Regions from separate parts of the Bradyrhizobium sp. USDA 3256 genome, predicted to be linked through region 1. Evidence: riboswitches for the same ligand, from Rfam matches in the RefSeq annotation. Region 1 holds a riboswitch; each other region holds the start of a gene.
What was found. Region 1 has a riboswitch for cobalamin ahead of metE (5-methyltetrahydropteroyltriglutamate--homocysteine S-methyltransferase). Riboswitches for the same ligand answer to the same signal wherever they lie in the genome.
Positions count from the first base shown of each region.

Region 2: another riboswitch for cobalamin. It lies ahead of ACVWY5_RS11830 (DUF1636 family protein); the one in region 1 lies ahead of metE (5-methyltetrahydropteroyltriglutamate--homocysteine S-methyltransferase).
Region 3: another riboswitch for cobalamin. It lies ahead of ACVWY5_RS42975 (TonB-dependent receptor); the one in region 1 lies ahead of metE (5-methyltetrahydropteroyltriglutamate--homocysteine S-methyltransferase).
Region 4: another riboswitch for cobalamin. It lies ahead of ACVWY5_RS05140 (ribonucleoside-diphosphate reductase subunit alpha); the one in region 1 lies ahead of metE (5-methyltetrahydropteroyltriglutamate--homocysteine S-methyltransferase).

Region 1 is NZ_JBSSAE010000002.1:1,039,160-1,044,352, forward strand. It holds gene ACVWY5_RS06515 (hypothetical protein) at 36-239, opposite strand; gene metE (5-methyltetrahydropteroyltriglutamate--homocysteine S-methyltransferase) at 286-2,616, opposite strand; cobalamin riboswitch at 2,721-2,945, opposite strand; partial or broken gene ACVWY5_RS06525 (isocitrate lyase/phosphoenolpyruvate mutase family protein) at 2,941-3,620, opposite strand; partial or broken gene ACVWY5_RS06530 (ribonucleotide-diphosphate reductase subunit beta) at 3,930-4,093, shown strand; gene ACVWY5_RS06535 (hypothetical protein) at 4,353-4,556, shown strand; gene groL (chaperonin GroEL) at 5,129-5,193, opposite strand, start outside.
Region 2 is NZ_JBSSAE010000002.1:2,195,065-2,200,257, reverse strand. It holds gene cobN (cobaltochelatase subunit CobN) at 1-1,072, opposite strand, end outside; gene cobW (cobalamin biosynthesis protein CobW) at 1,072-2,106, opposite strand; gene ACVWY5_RS11830 (DUF1636 family protein) at 2,103-2,477, opposite strand; cobalamin riboswitch at 2,572-2,781, opposite strand; gene cobO (cob(I)yrinic acid a,c-diamide adenosyltransferase) at 2,818-3,471, shown strand; gene ACVWY5_RS11820 (cobyric acid synthase) at 3,483-4,931, shown strand; gene cobD (threonine-phosphate decarboxylase CobD) at 5,134-5,193, opposite strand, start outside.
Region 3 is NZ_JBSSAE010000002.1:8,724,405-8,729,597, forward strand. It holds gene ACVWY5_RS42965 (amidohydrolase family protein) at 1-1,419, shown strand, start outside; gene ACVWY5_RS42970 (GTP-binding protein) at 1,421-2,350, shown strand; cobalamin riboswitch at 2,577-2,771, shown strand; gene ACVWY5_RS42975 (TonB-dependent receptor) at 2,878-5,160, shown strand; gene ACVWY5_RS42980 (PepSY domain-containing protein) at 5,163-5,193, shown strand, end outside.
Region 4 is NZ_JBSSAE010000002.1:733,103-738,295, forward strand. It holds gene ACVWY5_RS05130 (nodulation protein NolB) at 1-359, shown strand, start outside; gene ACVWY5_RS05135 (class I SAM-dependent methyltransferase) at 549-1,502, shown strand; cobalamin riboswitch at 1,914-2,129, shown strand; gene ACVWY5_RS05140 (ribonucleoside-diphosphate reductase subunit alpha) at 2,340-4,172, shown strand; gene ACVWY5_RS05145 (ribonucleotide-diphosphate reductase subunit beta) at 4,163-5,193, shown strand, end outside.

The DNA.
Region 1 (5,193 bases):
ACTTGCGTCCATGCCGGCCGGGTCGGTTACTGACTTCACGAGGCTGACACCCCCGATGTTCTGAGATGGATAGCGAGAATGTGCTCTGGAGTCTCTCGAACCTCAACCGTCTGAGCGCCGCTGCCGACGAACTCCAAGATCGTCTTGTCGCCGTCCCGCCACATCCCGCCCACCAGCGAGAAATTGACATAATACGGCTTGCCGCTGTCGAAGCGGGTACATCTGATCCAGAAGCGCATCGGCATTCTCCGGTTGGGCGGGCCTCGACGATCCGCGTTTCCGCGCCTAGAACGCCTTGCGCAACTCGCGTGCGGCAGCAACCATGTTGACGAGCGCGGGACGCACTTCCTCCCATCTGCGTGTCTTCAGGCCGCAATCGGGATTGATCCAGAGCTGCGAGTCCGACAAACGTTTTCGGGCCAGCGTGATGAGGTCCCTCATCTCGGTAGTTTCGGGGACGCGTGGAGAGTGGATGTCGTAGACGCCAGGACCGATATCGTTAGGATATTTGAAGCTGGTGAACGCATCGAGCAGTTCCATCTTGGACCGCGACGTCTCGATCGAGATGACGTCGGCGTCCATCGCCGCAATCGCGTCGATGATGGCGTTGAACTCCGAGTAGCACATGTGGGTGTGGATCTGCGTGGCATCGGCAACGCCCGTCGAGCAGATGTGGAAGCTTTCCACAGCCCATTCGAGATAGGTCTTCCACTCGGAATGACGCAGCGGCAGGCCTTCGCGCAAGGCGGCTTCATCGATCTGGATCATGGTCGCTCCGGCCTTTTCGAGGTCGGTAACCTCGTCGCGGATCGCGAGTGCGATCTGGCGGCAGGCTTCGCTGCGCGGCAGGTCGTCGCGAACGAACGACCAGTTCAGGATCGTCACCGGTCCGGTGAGCATCGCCTTCATCGGCTTCCTGGTCAACGATTGCGAGTAACGCCACCACTCGACCGTCATCGGTTTCGGCCGGGAGACGTCACCGAACAGGATCGGCGGACGAACATAGCGCGAGCCGTAGGACTGCACCCAGCCATACTGGGTGAAGACGAAGCCGGAGAGCTGTTCGCCAAAATACTGCACCATGTCGTTGCGCTCGAACTCGCCATGAACCAGCACGTCGAGTCCGATCTCCTCCTGCCAGCGTATGGTGCGGGCAGTTTCCTCCTTGAGGAACTGCTTGTACTGGGCGTCGGTCAGTGTGCCCTTGGCATGGGCCGCACGAGCATTGCGGACGTCGGCGGTTTGCGGGAATGAGCCGATAGTCGTCGTCGGGAAGGCAGGCAGGGCAAAGCGCTTGCGCTGGACTTCGGCGCGGCTGGCAAAGGTGCTGGTGCGACGGCGCATCGCGTCGTCGATCGTCGCCATCCGCTTGGCAACGGTCGCGTCGTGGATCTTAGGCGAGGTCCGGCGTGCCTTGGCGGCCTTGTCCGAGGCGGCTAGGGCGTCCGCGACGCTGGCGTCGCCAGCCAATGCCTTCGCCAGCGTGGAGAGTTCGGCGATCTTCTGCACGGAGAAGGCAAGCCAGCTCTTCACATCCGGATCGAGACCGGTCTCAAGCTCTAAGTCGATCGGCGTATGCAGTAGCGAGCAGGACGGAGCGATCTGGACGCGGCCGGCGCCTAGCTTGGCGATGACCGGCTTGTAGCGCTCGACCAGCGCCGACAGATTGGAGCGCCAGACGTTGCGGCCGTCAATGACGCCGAGCGAAATCACGAGATCCTCGCGGGCACCGGATTCGATCTGGCTCAGTTGCTGCGGCGCGCGGATCAAGTCGACGTGCAGACCTGCCACCGGCAGGGCCAACACGGTCGCGATAGTGTCGCCGATCGCACCGAAGTAAGTGGCGAGCATGATCTTGATGCCCGGTACGCCTTTGGCGAGCCGAGCATAGGCGCGCTGGAGCGCATTCCTCTCGGTCTCGTTGAGATCGAGCACGAGGCAGGGTTCGTCGATCTGGACCCATTCTGCGCCGCGCTTGGCGAGCTCCTGGAGAACCTCGACATAGACCGGCAGCAGGCCGTCGAGCAGCGAGACCGGATCGACCGAGGCATCATGGCTCTTGCCGAGCTTCAGGAGGGTGACAGGGCCGACGAGCACCGGACGGGTCTGATATCCGAGCGCTTTCGCCTCGTCATACTCTTCGATCACCTTGCGGGACGAGAGCTTGAATGTCTGTCTCTCGTGAAATTCCGGGACCATGTAGTGGTAATTGGTGTCGAACCACTTGGTCATTTCCTGCGCTGTCGCGCCATGGCCACGGTGGGCGTGACTGCAGCTCGCGTCGTGCGCGTCGCCTTGCGAACCGCGCGCCATCGCGAAATAGGTCTTGAGCGAGACTGCTCCGCCCTTCCAGCCATAGGCCTCGGGGATGGCGCCGACCATCACGCTGGTGTCGAGCACGTGGTCATAAAGCGAAAAATCGTTCGACGGTATAATGGTCGCGCCGAGTGATTTCTGGCGTGCCCAGTTGGCGACACGGAGCCCGGCTGCAGCTTCGAGAAGTTGCTGCTCGCTGATCTTGCCGGCCCAGAAGCTTTCGAGCGCGAGTTTGAGTTCGCGGCGCGGCCCGATGCGGGGTGTGCCGAGTGTTGCAACTGGAACTGAAAGAGAAGTCATAGCTTTAACCCCAGGTGGTGGGGGCAAAAGGCCATGGCGGACGCTGGCAGGGCAGCCGCGGATGCGGCAGCTGCTTGGCGTACCACCGGGACACCCCGCCCGTGGACGATTATGTTGTCGGGGCAGGTCTCCTGGCTCGCGGGTCGTCGCCTGCATCCGGCCTTCCCGAAGCTTTCGCTTCAGTGACACTGATGGATGCGGGCTCACCGCTTACAGTTGCGGGGGCAGCGCCGGCATTGCCTCAATCCTGAACGGATGGAAAACGCACCGGCTTCCCTCTTAGCTCCGGATCAAGCGGGACCCGGAGAACCTCGACGTCTCCGATTATCTGCAACGACGGGCTCCCGTCAACCTCTCGATCGAAGAATCGAAAGCTTCGTAGGTCGTGTAATCCAATTGCCGCATAGAGTTCCGCGCGCGTCTGCATCCGCTCTACGATCTTGTGCGTGCCACCATCACGTAAAATTGCAGCATACAATTCTGCCTGCGCCTTGTTCGCCACTCGCAATGAGGACTCAGGCCATCACCATGGCATATCCTATCGCCTCGAACTCGGCGGCGGTGAAGAATGGGTCTTTCCAAACTCCGTCATGTTCGCGAGAAGCGACGCGCCGGGCATGCGCGCCGGAAAAGCGCGGAACATCTCGGCCGTGTTGAGTGCCTCCGGGAAGATCGCATCAGCCCCGGCCTCCATATAGGGCTTTGCCCGGGGTACGGCGCCAGCGAGGCCCTCGCTGGCGGCGGCGTCGGCCCTGGCGATGACCATGAGATCGCGACGCGCTTTTGATGCCGGCGCGACCTTGGCCGCCATGTCACGCGCATCGGCGATCTTCTTGTCGTTCAGATGGCCGCATTTCTTGGGCAGGATCTGGTCTTCCAGATGAAGCGCGCCGGCAACGGCATCCTCAAAGACGCGGGTGGCGTGCATCACATTCAGCGCCGCCTCACCGTAGCCGGTGTCGGCATCGACGAGCAGCGGCAGGTCCTGCGGCACGGACGATCTGCGTTTCCTTCCATCCCACGGAGACACTGACCTCCGGCAGCGGTCAAAAAGCGCTTCAAGCGCTTCGGCTCATTAAATCGAGTGTTTCGCCGCAGTTCCGATGCCGTGTAAATCAGAGGCGCAATGGCTTGAAACGATCGAATGTCCGGGCGCAGCCGAGAGCGCCATTTTGCGGGTGTGCGGTATCGTCGACCACAAGCTTCAGTGATTCCAAGATGAGCTTCTCACCGCGATGTCCGGCGACTTCGCGGTCGTGAACGAGTTCCTTGTGTGAGACCTGAAGGCGAGAGGGCTGTGGGACGAGGTGATAGTCTCTAATCGCCGCTGTGCCCAGATCGGGCTCGCGCCTGTCTTCGCCGACGTTGAGAACCCGTTCCCGTGGTGTCGGAGGCGATGGATCTGAAGAAGGAGAAGAACTCCTTCGAAACCGGCGTCATCAAATACCAGAACGGTGGCGCGCTCAGCTGGGACTGAGCATCAGGTCACGATGACGACCAGTGCCTTTTCTAGTTGAAATCGCGCTTACGCGCTCAAACGGGCGGGGCGGGATTATAGTTTCGGACCCGCGCTTCACTATGAAAATAAGTGGCAACTGGCGCACCCGATACGATTCGAACGTGTGACCTTTGCCTACGGAGCACAAAGCGCCCCGTGCGGCTTTCTTGAGACTGTGTCGTCCAAGCCACCAAAGGGGCTGAGCTTCGGCCTATGGTCACACAGAGCGAGGACTTCCATGTACGATGTCTACCTGAACGAACGGAACGACCTTCTCGTCGTTCCTCGCGGCAATTCCATTCCGATCGGTCTCAATAGGAACTGGCGGAAGAAACGTATCGTACGCTCGGTAAGCGAGCAAATCCGCGAAGATGTCCGGGTCTACGGCTACCATCGGCGAAAGCTGCCCTCGATGAAAACCTTAGCTGAAAAGCAGGCTTGATCTACAAACAACGAGTGATGGCAAATTGCAAACGGTCGTAAATTCGCGGCTTCATTTCCGGACCGATTGACGCGCCGAGGGCTCCGAATCTCCTTCAGAGCGGGCGGCATAGCAAGCGATTGCCTGGCACACGCGAGACGTGACTCTAATCCGAGCGGTTTCTGTGCCTCAGTGGTCCACACGGTATGTCCGTGTCTGAAACCACGCCGCGACGGGTACCAGTTTAGGAACAGCGGGTGGAGTCGGGGTCCAGCAGCCGCGTCAAAATCCAGCCGAAGTAATTCTGCAAATCGGATCCGATTTCATCAAGTCATCAGCGGTCCAGAACGTTAGCGATCGCACTTGCCCTACGGCTCTACGGCGTCGATCAACGAGAGGCTTTGCGGGCTAGTTGGCTTCGTTCCGCTCGCAAACAAAGCGATGCGATGAATAGCGTGTTCGTCCGGAGCGATAGTTAGGCCAAGATCCAGCTCGGTTTCTCAAAAAGGAAACCGTGAGCAAACCGGGCGGCTCAGTCGAAAACCCTGGCATTGGTGCCAGGGTTCTGCCTGTCGATCCTTTGAGAGGCTGGATCAGAAGTCCATGCCGCCCATGCCGCCGCCCGGAGGCATTGCGGGACCGGGCGCGATCTTTTTCG
Region 2 (5,193 bases), 1.2 Mb from region 1:
GTGCGGCAATTGCAGCGACGCGCTCGGCATCCGGTCGATGCGCAAGATGCACGAATTGCAGCTCGGGATCGCGCTCACCAGGCGATTTGAAGCTGACGACGCCCGCGAACAGGCGGCCATCGACCTCCGGCAGCACCACATGCATCGCGAGATCGCCGGGCGAAAGCCCGCGAAGCGACAAGGCCCAATCCTCGCGCCGTGCTGTCGACAGCGCGACCTGGAACACCGGGCATGATGCAGCGTCGAACGGCGTCGCGCCGTCGTCATCGGCTGCGGAAAACGCGGTCGCATTTACGATGGCCGCTGGAGCGCATTGCGCAAACTGAACGCGCAGCCGATCGGCCACGCCCGCCGCCTTCAGCGAGGTGACGAAGACACCGTGGACATCAAAGCCCTTCTCGCGCAACGCGTCGATCAGAGCATCGACCGGCGCCGTGTCGCCGGCCGCGAGATAAGAACGATAAAACGTCACCAGCACCCGCGGCCGGCCATCCGGTGCCGGCAACGCCGCGACGGCACCGCGCCGGGGATCGTAGACGCCGATCTCGGGAAGATCGATCTCGCCGACCACCGGCCCGGCATAGAGTCCGGACGCCAGCGCCAGTTGCGCGATCACGGCCTGCGCGGCAACGGGGCCGCCCTTGTCGCACAGCACCTTCAGACGGCGCAACGTCGAGACCGGCAAGGTCGAGAATTCATCCAGCCGCTGATCGTCGCGGCCATCGGCCGGCAGCACGACCAGGGCGATGCCGCGCTCCTTCGCCAGCCGATGCACCGCGGCCAACCCGTATGACCAATAGGGCTCGCCGCCGATCAGCCGCACCAGAATGCCGCGCGCGTGCGACAGCGTCCGCTCGATGTAGGTATCGACCGACAGCGCATGGCGCAACTCCGCGAGATTGGCGAGCCGCAGCGACGGCAACGCAGCGCGGCCGCGCCGCCAGCCGGCCGCGAAGGCAGCAAGATCGCTGTCGGAAAACGACAACACCACGAGATCGGCCGGATCCTGGCCGAGGTCCCTTGGCGTCGCGGTCTCCTCAAGGCCGCGGCTCTCGCGGAAGACGACGTGCATCAGACACCAAGCCGTGCCCTGATCGCGGCTTCATCGATGTCGGCATGTTCGCCGATCACGACGAGCTTCGACTGCCGCGCCCGGGCGCCCCAGGGCATGTCGAACTGATGCCGCACCCGCTCGCCGACCGATTGCACCAGCAGCCGCATCGGCTTGCCCTCGACCGCGATGTAGCCCTTGGCACGCAGCACATTCTGCTCGCGCGCCAGCCCCTTGATCGAGGCGACCAGCGCGTCGACATCCGAAACTTCCGGAAGATCGATCACGACGGAATTGAAATCGTCGTGCTCGTGTTCCTCCTCGCCATCGTGATGCGACGGCCGCGCCGCGAGGTCGTTTTCCGCCGCCGCCTCGAGCCCGAGGATCACGCGTGCGTCGATCGTGCCGTCGACGACGGGCAACATCGGCACCTCGCGCGGCATCTCGGCCGCGATCACCTCTTTCGCCGCCTTGATTCCTTCCGCCCCGGCGAGATCGGCCTTGGTCAGCAGCACGAGATCGGCACAGGCGATCTGGTCCTCGAACACTTCCGACAGCGGCGTCTCGTGGTCGAGATTGTCGTCCGCCGCACGCTGCGCATCCACCGCGGCCGGATCAGGCGCAAACCGGCCGGCGGCGACGGCCTCGGCGTCGGCGAGCGCGATCACGCCGTCGACCGTGATCCGCGAACGAATCTCCGGCCAGTCGAACGCTTTCAGCAGCGGCTTCGGCAGCGCGAGCCCCGAGGTCTCGATCACGATGTGATCGGGCTTCACCGGGCGTGCGAGCAACTGCTCCATCGCCGGGATGAAATCGTCGGCGACGGTGCAGCAGATGCAGCCATTGGCGAGCTCGACGATATTCTCGGCCGGACAATTGGCGTCGGCGCACGACTTCAGGATGTCGCCGTCGACGCCTTCGCTGCCGAATTCGTTGACCAGCACCGCGAGCTTCTTGCCGTTGGCATTGCGGATCAGATGCTGGATCAGCGTCGTCTTGCCGGAGCCGAGAAAGCCGGTCACGACCGTGACCGGAATTTTGGCGAGCGTGTTCATTCTGCGGCCTCCGGCACGACGGGAAGAGGTGGAATGCGGGCGAGCGATTGCTTGCGGAAGATTTCCGGACGGCTGCGCCACGGCACGATGCCGTCGGGCGCCGCCGCATACGCGGAGGCACCGGCGATCACATCCGCGGCATTATCGGCGGACAGTCGGCCGTAGACATAGGACCAGCGCCCCGGCGCGCTGAGCGCGACTGAGCACCCTTGGCTGCAGGCCGACAGGCATGCGACGGGAACCAGATTGACGTCATCGGGCACGCCGGCCTCGACAAGCGCGGCATGCAGGCGTGCACCGGGCGCGAGCTCACCTTCCGCCGGCGTCTGGCCGGCGCGGCAGGTGATGCAGACATGAAGTGTAACGCTCATCGCCCTTCCTGGATTGACAGCGGGAAGCGATGAGGCACACGAACCGATTTTGGACAGGTTCGTTCCCCGTCGCGGAACACCCCGTCCGCCGGTTTCACAACATGCTGCGTTGGCAGGTCTCCCGGCTTGCGGAGCAGGTTTTACCCTTCGATGCCCACCTTCCCGACTCCATGGAATCAGTGGCTTGGGCATCTCTCCGGTCACGGTCGCGGGGGCGGCTGCGCTTCGGGCCCGATTTAGCGGAGCCCTATCGCATTCCCTCTTCGCCTGTCGTAGGACAGGAACCAACGCGGGACCACCATTCGTCCAAGCCTCGCACTTGTCAAGCCGAAGGAACGTGATGATTTCAGATGGAAACGACGCTGAAGACGGCACCGTCGGCACCGATCTTTCGCTGGACACGCGCCACGCGGACAAGATGGCGAAAAAAAAGGCCGCCCGCGACCGCATCATGGCGACCAAGAGCGGTGAAAAGGGCCTGATCATCGTTCATACCGGCGCCGGCAAAGGAAAATCGTCCTCCGCGTTCGGCATGATCGTGCGCTGTGTGGCGCACGGCTTTCCCTGCGCCGTGGTGCAGTTCATCAAGGGCGCCTGGGATACCGGCGAACGCCGCCTGCTCACCGGGCATTTCGGCGATCTCTGTCAATTTCACGCCATGGGCGAAGGCTTTACCTGGGAGACGCAGGATCGCGCCCGCGACATCGCGGCAGCGCAAGCCGGCTGGGAAAAGGCCAAGCAGCTGATCGCAGACCCGAGCCTGCGCATGGTCGTGCTCGACGAGATCAACATCGCGCTACGCTACGAGTACCTCGCGATATCAGATGTCGTCGACTTTCTGACCACGTCGAAGCCGCCGATGACCCATGTCGTGCTCACCGGGCGCAATGCCAAGGATGAATTGATCGAGATTGCCGACCTCGTCACCGAGATGACGCTGGTGAAGCATCCGTTCCGCTCAGGCATCAAGGCCCAGCCGGGCGTCGAGTTCTGACGGACATCACGATGGCGCGCGCATTGATGATCCAGGGAGCCGGCTCGGACGTGGGCAAATCGCTCATCGTCGCCGGCCTCGCGCGCGCCGCGCGACGACGCGGCCTGCGCGTGCTGCCGTTCAAGCCGCAGAACATGTCGAACAACGCCGCCGTGACCGTCGACGGCGGCGAGATCAGCCGCGCGCAGGCCTTGCAGGCCCTCGCCGCGGGCGTCGAGCCGCACACCGACATGAACCCGGTGCTGCTCAAGCCCGAAACCGATGTCGGCGCCCAGATCATCGTGCACGGCAAACGGATCGCCACCGCACGCGCGCGCGAATATGCCGCCATGAAACCATCGCTGATGGCCGCGGTGCTGGGGAGTTTTGCGCGCCTGAAGCAGCGCGCCGATCTGGTGCTGGTCGAGGGCGCCGGCAGCCCCGCCGAGGTCAACTTACGCAAGTCCGATATCGCCAATATGGGGTTTGCACGCCGGGCCGACGTGCCCGTGGTGCTGGTCGGCGACATCGACCGCGGCGGCGTGATCGCGCAGCTGGTCGGCATCAAGGCGGTGATCGATCCTGATGATGCCGCGATGATCCAGGGCTTTGTCATCAACAAATTCCGCGGCGATCCGACATTGTTCGACGACGGCTACCGCCTGATCGAAGAGCGCACCGCCTGGCGCGGGTTTGGCGTGCTGCCCTGGTTCGTCCGCGCCGGCGAACTTCCGGCTGAAGATGCGCTCGGGCTCGGCGAGTCGCGCAAGCCGGGCCAGTGCAAGATCGCGTTCCTTGCGCTGCCGCGGATCGCCAATTTCGACGACCTCGATCCGCTGAAGCTCGAGCCCGGCGTCGATCTCATGATGGTGCGTCCGGGCGAAGCCGTCCCGGGTGATGCGAAGCTCGTCATCCTGCCCGGCTCGAAATCGACCCGCGGCGATCTCGCCTTCCTGCGCGCGCAGGGCTGGGACATCGATCTCCTCGCTCATCGTCGCCGCGGCGGCCATGTCCTCGGCCTGTGCGGCGGCTACCAGATGCTCGGACAGAGCGTCGCCGACCCCGATGGGATCGAGGGTCCCGCCGGTGAAACGCGCGGCCTTGGGCTGCTCGATGTCACGACCACCATGACCGAACAGAAGACACTGACGCGCGTCAGCGCAGTGCATGAAGCGACCAGCCAGCCGATCAGCGCCTACGAGATCCATATCGGCCGCACCGACGGCCCGGATCGCGTGCGTCCTTTTGCATCGCTTGATGGCGCGCCGGAAGGCGCCATTTCGAGTGACGGGCGCGTTCACGGCAGCTATCTGCACGGACTGTTCGCCTCGGACGAATTTCGCAAGGCCTTCCTCGCGCAACTCGACTTCGCGGCGGCTGATCAGCCCTACGGCGCCAGGGTCGAGAGCGCGCTCGACGCGCTTGCCGGGCACATCGAGACCCATCTCGATGTCGAAGGCCTGCTCGCGCTGGCGCGTTAAAGCGAGATAATTCCTGGGTCGAACAGCGACGGCGCTGTACCCCCTCTCCCCGTTCTTCACGGGGAGAGGGTCGGGGTCAGGGGCCGTCTCCGCATATCCGGTGATAGCTGCGTTCGCGGAGACTCCCTCTCACCCGGAACGCATCTGGCGATGCGTTCCGACCTCTCCCGGCACGCGGGGCGAGGCGACGCTGAGATCGTCGCTAGACCGAAGACAGCACGGCGGAAAGGCGAGACCATTCGGCCTCGCTGCCCGGCAAGCC
Region 3 (5,193 bases), 7.7 Mb from region 1:
GCCGTCGTCGACGGCAAGATCGCCGCGGTCGGCACCGGCCTCGGCGGTTCCGAACGGCAGATCGACGCGACCGGGCTCGTGGTGGCGCCGGGCTTCATCGACCTGCACGCGCATGGCCAGACCATTCCGGCCGACCGCATGCAGGCGTTCGACGGGGTGACGACGTCGCTCGACCTCGAGGCCGGCGTGCTGCCGGTTGCGTCCTGGTACAAGCGCCAGGCCGAGAAGGGCAGAGTGCTGAACTACGGCGCCGCCGCCAACTGGGCCTTCGCGCGCATCGGTGCGATGACCGGTTCGAATTCGGAAAGCTCGCTGGAATCGTTTGGTGCCGCGATGCGCGATCGCCGCTGGATCGAAAACGTCGCGACCGAAGGCGAGGTCGGCGGCATCCTCGACCGCCTCGCGATCGGCCTGAACGAGGGCGGTATCGGGATCGGCATTCTCAACGCCTATGCGCCGGGTGCCGGCGTGCAGGAATTGACCGCGGTGTGCCAGCTCGCGGCGGATCATGCGGTGCCGACCTTCACCCACGTCGCGTACATGTCGCGCATCGATCCCGAGAGCGCGGCTGAGGCCTATATCCGCCTGATCGGCTATGCCGGCGCCACCGGCGCGCATATGCACATCTGCCACTTCAACTCGTCGAGCAAGACGGATATCGAACGCTGTGTTGGGCTGATCGCGAAAGCGCAGGCGCAAGGCCTGCCGATCACGGTGGAGGCCTATCCCTACGGCACCGGCTCGACCGTGCTGGCGGCGACCTTCTTCAGCGATCCGAAATTCGAAGAGCGCAACGGCCTCGGTTACGATTCGGTGCAGCGCGTGACCGACGGTCACCGTTTCGGCAGCCGCGAGGAGCTGCTGGCGGCACAGGCCGAAGAGCCCTCGACCTTGGTGCTGTGGCACGTGCTCGACATCGAGAACAACGCGCATCATCGCGATCTGCTCGATATGGCGGTGCTGTATCCGGGCGGCGCGATCGCCTCCGACGCGATGCCGTGGACGCTGTCGGACGGCCGTCCCTACAGCGGCGACGCCTGGCCGCTGCCTGATGATGCCACCTCGCATCCGCGCTCGGCCGGCTGCTTCACCCGCTTCATCCGCGAATGGGTGCGCGAGCGCAAGAAAGTGTCGCTGCTCGAAGGCATCCGCAAATGCGCGCTGATCCCGGCCGAGATCCTGTCGGCGAGCACGCCGGCGATGCGGGCCAAGGGCCGGCTGCAGGTCGGCGCCGACGCCGATGTCGTGGTGTTCGACTACGAGACGCTGAGCGATCGCGCGACCTTTTCCGCGATGAATCGTCCGGCGGAGGGCGTGCGGCATCTCGTGGTCAGCGGCCAGCCGCTGATCAGCGATGGTGTGCTCGATGTCGCGGCGCGTCCCGGCCGGCCGGTGCGCCGCCCCGTCACGGGGGGCTGAGGTGCCGGTCCCGATCCTGCTGGTCGCGGGCTTCCTCGGGGCGGGCAAGACCACGATCGTCAACCATCTGCTGGCGCATGCGCAAGGGCGGCGCATCGCCGCCGTGGTCAACGATTTCGGTGCGATCAATATTGACGCCGAGCTGATCGCGGGCGCCAGCGACGGCGTGGTCAGCCTGAGCAATGGCTGCATCTGCTGCACGCTGGAGGGCGACCTGCTGCGCACGCTCGCCACGCTGTTGCGGCGTGATCCGCGTCCCGAATTCATCGTGATCGAGACCAGCGGGATCGCCGATCCCGCCGACATCGTGCGCAACCTGATGGATCCCGTGATCTGGAAGGAGGCGCCGCTTGAGACGGTGCTGTGCGTGGTCGACGCGGCGCAGCCTGCGGCGGTGCTGAACGATGCTCTGCTGCGGTCGCAGCTCCGGGCGGCGGACGTGGTGGCGCTGAGCAAGGTCGATCTGGCCGACGCCGCCGCGTGCGCTGCGATCCGCGACGCCGTGCGCGCGGCGCGTCCGGCGGCCGTGGTGGTTGATGCCTTGCATGGCGAGGTGCCGGCCGCGCTACTGTTCCCGGCGGACCTCGATCATGTGCCGGCGCCGCGCGAGGCCGCGCCGCGACGGCCGTCGTCGGATCGCTTCGAGACGCTGAGCTGGACCTCGGAGCGGCCCGTCGTGCTGCCGCGCTTGCAGCAGGCGATCGGCAGACTGGCGCCGAAGCTGGCGCGGGCGAAGGGATTGTTCGAGACGGTGGAACAGCCCGGGCGGCTGACGGTGTTTCAACTCGCCGGCGGCCGCGCGACCTTGGGTGCGGGCGGCGTGCCGTCGCCCGGCGTGCCGCGCACGCGCATCGTGTTTATCGCCGAGATGGGTGCTCTGTCGCGCACCGAGATCGATGCGATCATGCAGGGATGTGTCGACATCGAGTGATGTGAGCTTATGGTTCCGTCATCCTGAGGCACGAGCAGAGCGAGCCTCGAAGGATGGACGCCCGGCTGTGGCCATGCATCCTTCGAGACGCCGCTTCGCGGCTCCTCACGATGACGGGATTACATCTCCGCGTCATCCGCGGATGCCGCTATGTCATCGCCGCAGCTCCATCCCGCAAAGCATGTGTGCGACAATCGCATCGAATTGACAGCCTTGCCGGCACCACCTATCGTTTTTTGCCGACGGTTCCCTTCGGGGATCAAAAGGGAATGCGGTGCGAGGGTAACCCCAATACCGCAGCTGTCCCCGCAACTGTAAACGGCGAGCCTTTCGTCAATTTGCCACTGGGCCATCGGCCCGGGAAGGCGTCGACAGGCGATGACCCGTGAGCCAGGAGACCTGCCGTCAGTCGTGGTCACACGCGAGCACATCGGGCGGGGGCGTCCTGGTGGGATCGGAGCACTGCCTTTTGGGCAATGCGCCAGTCCGCGTTCGCGGTGACGTGCCACGTTACCGCGAGTCGTTTCATGTCTCCGTCCTTTCCCGTTGCGCGCAAATGGCGCCTCGGTCTCGTCTGCTCCCTGTCATCGCTGTTGTTGCCGGCCGAAGGCTCGGCACAAACACCTCCACCAACCAGGCTCGATCCGATCGAGGTCGCGCCCTCGGTGACCGCCAAGCCGAAGCCTGCGGCGCGCAGCCGTGACATGGCCGCTGCGGCGCGGCCACGGCCGAGGCCCGCGACGATCGCAACAGCCAGCAACGCGCCGCGCGTCGCAGCGTCGGGCGCATCGGGATCGGCATCGCCGACGCTCAATGCCACCACGCAGGGCGGCACCGGCAGTCGTCTCAATCTGACACCGCTGCTGACGCCGGCCAGCGTCGAGATCATCACGGCGCAGACCATCGCCGAACGCGGCCAGCACAATGTGCTCGATGCCGTCACCCAGGACGCGGCCGGGTTCGTCGCGACGCCGGCGCCCGGCAATGGCGGCCTGTCGTTCAGCACCCGCGGCTTTGCCGGCAGCAACTCGGTGATGACGCTGTATGACGGCACGCGCTTCTATATCGGCTCCGGCACCCTGACATTCCCCTACGACACCTGGTCGACGCAGCGCATCGAAGTGCTGCGCGGTCCGGCCTCGGTGCTGTACGGCGAAGGCGCGATCGGTGGCGTCATCAACGTGATCCCGAAAAAACCGCTCAATACGCCCACTAACGAGGCCGAGGTCTCGCTCGACAGCAACATGACGCGGCGGCTGTCCGTGGACAGCACCGGTCCGATCGATCCCAATGTGTCGTACCGCATCAACGCTACCGGCAACATGTCGGACGGCTGGGTCGATCGCGACAAGACCTCGAACGCGGTAGTCTCCGCTGCCGTGCGGGTGCAGGCGTCGGACAATCTCGCCTTCACGCTCTCGGAGGACTACGGCGACCGCAGCCCGTCGCGCTATTTCGGCACGCCGCTGATCAACGGCTCGATCCAGGACGCGCTGCGCTTCAAGAACTACAATGCATTGGACAGCGCGATCCGCTATCAGGACAGCTGGACCCGGTTCAAGACCGAGTGGGACGTCGCCGACGGCTTCAAGATCAACAACACGCTGTATTACCTGACCAGCGAGCGGCACTGGCGCGACATCGAGAACTACACCTGGAATCCGAAGACCCAGCTGATCGATCGCACGAGCTATATTGAGATCTTCCACGACCAGAAGCAGCTCGGCAATCGGATGGATGCGACCTTCAGTGGTCACGTGTTTGGACTTGCGAACCAGTTTGTCGCCGGCTTCGACGTCAACCGGATCGACTTCACCCACACCAATAACTCGCCCTATGGCGGCGCGTCGTCGGTCAATCCTTATGTGTTCGATCCCGGGTCGTTCTTCGCGACGACGACGGCGACCACGCCGGGCTTCAATGCGATCGTCAATCAATACGCGCTGTTCGCCGAGGATCGTCTCTCGCTGACCGATCAGTTGTCGCTCGTCACCGGGGTCAGGTATGATCGCCCCGAGGTGGACCGCACCGACTACAAGGCGCCGGCAAACAGTTTCGAGACGACGCTATCAGGCACGAGCTGGCGCGCTGGCCTCGTTTACGAGCCGATCAAGAACCTCGCATTCTATGGCCAGTACGCGGTCGGCGTCGATCCGGTCAGCAATTTGATCTCACTGTCGACCACGCAGAAAACGTTCCAGCTTGCGACGGGCAAGCAGACCGAGATCGGGGTCAAGCAGTCGTTCTGGGGCGGTCGCGGCGAGTGGACGCTGGCTGCCTACGAGATCGTCAAGACCGGGCTCACGATTCCCGATCCCGGCAACCCCACCGGCGGCCTGGCATTGCAGATCGGCCAGCAATCATCCCGCGGGGTCGAAGGATCGATCGGGCTCGCGCTGAACGACGGCTGGCGCGTCGATGCCAATGTTGCGCTGTTGCGCGCCAGATACGACAACAACAGCCAGGTGGTCGGCGGCAAGATCGTGAGCTTCAACGGCAATGTCCCGGTCAACGTGCCGCAGCAGGTCTCGAACGTCTGGCTGACCTGGGACTTCGCGCCCAACTGGTCGGCCTATGGCGGCGTGCAGATCGTCGGTGCGATGTACTCCGATCTCGCCAACACCCAGCTGCGGCCGGGCTACAATGTGGTCAATGGCGGCGTCAGGTGGAAGCCGGACGACCGGACCACGGTCGCGTTCCGCCTCTACAATCTGTTCGACAAGGCTTACGCGGTGACCTCGAACGGCACCGGGCAGTGGCTGCTGGGCATGCCGCGTACCGCCGAATTGTCCGTCAACGTGAAGTTCTGACCATGCGCAACGCTCTGATCCGGCGCGGGCGGC
Region 4 (5,193 bases), 310 kb from region 1:
CGGCGCTGTCGGAGGTTCAGCGTACGATCACGCCGGCGAGCCCGCTTGGCGATCGCGTCCTGCAGAATATTTCTGCAATCCACCGGCGCAAACCATCTTCTCCGGGTGCGGTTCCGCCGACGCTTGTCACTGAGCCCGCTCCTGCGAAAAGTCTTCAGCTCGGGCCGGCCGCGCAGCCGCTGTTGCGCTCGCAGCAAGTCGAGGTGTATCCGGCAGGTAAACCGGAAGGTGGGGATCATTTCGATTCGGCCTTGACGAACCTACGGGATGTTTACGATCGCGTCATTCAGGTTTCGCTCATCTCTAAGGGCGCCGGCGCCGTCAGCTCATCTCTGAACAAGCTTCTATCGGCGGGCTGAACGGGCTGATGGGTTCTTCATACAACAGCAGGATCGCTCACGGCGCGACGGCGGGACGGTGGTTTGATGCTCTTGTCCGCTCGCCGCTTCTGCTATCGCATCGGCGGATGTAAGACCGATCTATATGCCCTATATATCAAAGTGCGGGCGAGTACGAAGGCAACAGCCGTCGAGTCGCTTGCAAATGAGATGGGAGACATTGCGTTGCGGATAGAGTTTTCGCGTATCAATCGGTCTAAAGCTATATTCCACGATATTTATGCTTCGGATGATCCGAGGGCATATTTCTCGGTCCTCGGAGACTTGGATTATATGATACCGGACGTGGCTGAGCCAGTTGTACGCCAAATCCTGGCAGCGAAAGCTTCGGCAACCGGCCTTAAGCCCATCGTGCTCGATGTTGGTTGTTCATACGGCATCAACGCAGCGGTGCATCGCTTTCCGCTGACCTTCGGGGGCTTGCGTCACCGCTACGCCCGGCGTGAGATGAGAGCGATCAGTTCTGAGACACTCGTGAGTCTCGATCGCAATTTTTATGCAGCCTGGCCTGATGTCGGGTTAGCGAGCTTTATCGGCCTCGATGTGTCGGCACGGGCGGTCAGCTATGCAAAGAGTGTTGGCCTCTTGGAGCAGGGCATTGTCGCTGACCTTGAAAAGGAGACGCTATCGACCGACAGCGCGCGCATTCTCCGCTCCGTGGATGTTATCATGTCGACCGGATGCATCGGCTACGTTACCGAGAAGACGTTCAGCGAGATTCTCGATGCGACAGAGAAGCAACCATGGATCATCTCCTTCGTGCTACGAATGTTCCCATTTGAGGCGCTGGCCGCGACGTTCGCAAAGCGTGGTCTTGTGACAGAACGTCTTACCGGCGCGACGTTTATCCAGCGTCGCTTTCGCGATGCTGAAGAGTTTGAAAGTTGTTTGGCCAGCTTGGTGGCCCTTGACGTGGATGCCACCGGTCTCGAATCGGAGGGGCTGTTTCACGCTGATCTGATCTTGTCTCGCCCCGAGGCGGATGCGCGCGCCACGCCTCTGGAAGACGTTGTCACCGTCGCCAGCGGCAGGGGACGGCCGATCGGACCGCGTTACGTTCATGTTGAAAGTAAGGAGGGCTTGCAGGTCGCGCTGGAGCCGTGACAGGTTAGGGACCACTGGGCAGCGCGCGAGTCTCTTTGGCGCTGGATCAAGACGTCGAGAACGAGGCCATTCTGGTCGCCGGCGCGCCGGAGCTGATGTTGTTCGCCCGCGTGTGGATAACGACTCGTCCAGATGCCATTTGTCCCGGCGAGCGGGAGCGCTGCGCTTCAGATCGGAGAGCGCCTTGCCGAATTGCTTCTCCACTGACGCGCGGTTCGTAGGTCGCATCAATGCGACGCGCGGGCCAGAATTTCCTTGACCATGCGCAAGCTTAACGGAAACCGGACATGCCGCCAACGGCATCTCACCTGCAGCGGAAGCGACAGCGGTGATAGAGTAGGCCGGGCGGTCAGCATGGTTTTGCCTTATAAATTTTGATCTCTCCGGTTGACGAATCCCGGCGAGTGGTGCCTATGTCTAGCCAGTCACGGTCTTCCGTTCCCCACATCTTGTAGGTCGGAAGCTAAGAGGGAACCCGGTGCGCCGAAACGGCTACTCCGGGGCTGCCCCCGCAACTGTAAGCGGCGAGCGGGTGTCATCATGGCCACTGGCGCGAAACAGCGCCGGGAAGGCCGACAGCCGTAGCGACCCGCGAGCCAGGAGACCTGCCGCGACTGAACGAAAGTCCTCGGGCGGGGTGCCCCGGTGGGTCGCTTGCAGCCGGGGACATTTGCCAACTCTCCTCGCAAGTCGTCCGCGCGGGCCCCAGCGTCTAACATCGCGGGGTTGCCGATGTCGCCGTCTTACGATTTCGATCAGCATGGTCATCTCGTCGCGCCGCCGAGTGTGCGGCCGCGCCTAGCGCAGGCAAAGCCTACCGCGCCTGAGCCGTGTCTGGTGCCCCTTTCGCCATCGCCGGCTCCGCTGCCGCGGCCCCTCGCGCCATCGCCAAAGCCGGCCGACCTTACGCTCGATCCGTCGCGCGACGACCTATTGACGTCGTTCGGCAAGCTGATGTTGAGCGACCGGTATCTGCTCGCCGGCGAAACTTACCAGGACATGTTCGCGCGGGTGTCTTGCGCTTTCGCGGACGGTGTTGCGCATGCCCAACGTCTCTATGATGCGATGTCTCGGCTGTGGTTCATGCCGGCCACACCGGTGCTCTCCAACGGAGGGACCACGCGCGGCCTGCCGATCTCCTGCTTCCTCAACTCGGTGTCGGACTCGCTCGAAGGCATCGTCGGTACCTGGAACGAGAACGTCTGGCTTGCTTCCAACGGCGGCGGCATCGGCACCTACTGGGGCAATGTTCGCTCGATCGGCGAGAAAGTAAAGGGCGGGGTCACCTCAGGCATCATCCCGTTCATCCACGTCATGGACGGCCTGACGCTGGCGATTAGCCAGGGCTCGTTGCGGCGCGGCTCGGCGGCGGTCTATCTCGATATTCACCATCCCGAGATCGAGGAGTTCCTCGAGATTCGCAAGGCGTCCGGCGACTTCAACCGCAAGAGCCTCAACCTGCATCACGGCGTCAACGTCACCGATAAGTTCATGCGTGCCGTGGGCGCCGGCACCGCGTTCGCTCTGCGCAGCCCGAAGACTAACGAGGTCGTCCGCGAGATCGATGCCCGCCAGCTGTGGCAACGCATCCTTGAGAACCGGCTCCAGACCGGCGAGCCTTATCTCTTGTTCATCGACACCGTGAACCGCGCGCTCCCCAAGCATCAGCGCGAGTTGGGCCTCAAGGTCTCGACCTCCAACCTGTGCAGCGAAATTACCCTGCCGACCGGCATCGATCATCGCGACGAGGAGCGCACCGCGGTCTGCTGTCTGTCGTCGCTCAACCTCGAGACCTGGGACCAGTGGAGTGAGGAGCCCATCTTCATCGAGGATGTCATGCGCTTCCTCGACAACGTGCTCAGCCACTTCATCACGGTGGCGCCGGACGGCATGAAGCGTGCCCGCTACGCCGCCCTGCGTGAGCGCTCCGTCGGCCTCGGCGTCATGGGCTTCCACTCCTTCCTGCAGGCCAAGGGCATTCCAATGGAAAGTGTCATGGCCAAGTCTTTCAATCTGAACATGTTCCGAAAAATCCGTCGCGATGCCGACGCGGCATCCGTGACGCTCGCGCGCGAGCGTGGCCCGTGCCCGGATGCCCTGGAACGCGGCGTGATGGCGCGCTTCAGCCATAAGATTGCGATCGCGCCGACCGCCTCGATCAGCATCATCTGCGGCGGCACCAGCGCCTGCGTCGAGCCGATCCCGGCCAACATCTACACCCATAAGACGTTGTCCGGCGCCATCTCGGTGCGTAATCCGCATCTCACCAGGGTGCTGGCCGCGAAAGGCGTAGACACCTCGGCGACCTGGCATTCGATCATCGCGCACGAGGGGTCGGTCGCCCATCTCGACGTCCTGTCAGAGCACGAGAAAGCGGTCTTTCGCACCGCCTTCGAGATCGACCAGCGCTGGGTCGTCGAGCTTGCCGGCGACCGCGCCGCGTTCATCTGCCAGAGCCAGTCGATTAACCTCTATCTTCCGGCTGACGTCGACAAGTGGGATCTCCACATGCTGCACTGGACGGCCTGGAAGCACGGGGTGAAGAGCCTCTACTACTGCCGTTCAAAATCGATCTCGCGCGCGGCGTTCGCCGGCAGGATCGGCGACGGCGACAAGGCCGCGCCACCGCGGCCGCGCACCGACTATGAGGAGTGCCTCGCATGTCAGTGATCGATCTCTCGTCCGTCGATCCACGCACGCTGATCGGCAAGGGGCGCGTCGGCCTTCTCGACTCGGCCGGCAGCTATGACGTCGATCGCTACGCCTGGGCTTACGAGTTCTGGAAGCGCCAGCAGCAGACCCATTGGATGGGCGAGGAGGTGCCGCTCGGCGCCGACCTCAAGGACTGGGCGTCGGAGCGCGTCACCGCCAGCGAGCGCGCGCTGCTCACCCAGATCTTTCGTTTCTTCACTCAGTCGGACATCGAGGTCGGAGACAACTATCTCAAGCGCTACATCCCGATCTTCCAGCCGCTCACTGTTCAGATGATGATGGCGGCCTTCAGCAACATGGAGACGGTCCACATCGACGCCTATGCGCTGCTGCTCAAGACGCTCGGCATGCCCAAGACCGAGTTCGAGGCATTCCGCGGCTATGACGAGATGCGCGCCAAGGCTGACTACATGCACGAGTTCGGCGTCGATAGCGTGGCCGATGTCGCTCGGACCTTGGCGATGTTCGGCGCCTTCACCGAAGGCATGGCGTTGTTCGCGAGCTTCGCCATGCTGCTCAACTTCCCGCGCCACAACAAGATGAACGGCATGGGACAGATCGTAAGCTGGTCAGTGCGCGACGAGAGTCTGCATTGTGAGGGTATCATCAAGCTGTTTCACGAATGGCACCGCGAAACCGGCGCGGTGACGCGCGCTGTCCGTGACGACATCGTCGACGTCGCGAAGACCATGGTGAAGCTGGAGGAGAACTTCGTCGACCTCGCCTTCGGCCTCGGCAAGATCGAGGGCATGCGAGCTGAGCAGATCCACGCCTACGTCCGCTATGTCGCCGACTGGCGACTGACCCAACTGCGGATTGACCCGGTCTTCGGCTTCTTCGAAGCCAAGGAGGGCGGATTCACCCAGCTCAAGACGCATCCGCTGCCGTGGCTTGTCGAGATTCTCAATGGTGTCGAGCACGCCAATTTCTTCGAGCAGCGCGCCACGGAGTACTCCAAGGCGGCGAGCCGCGGCAGCTG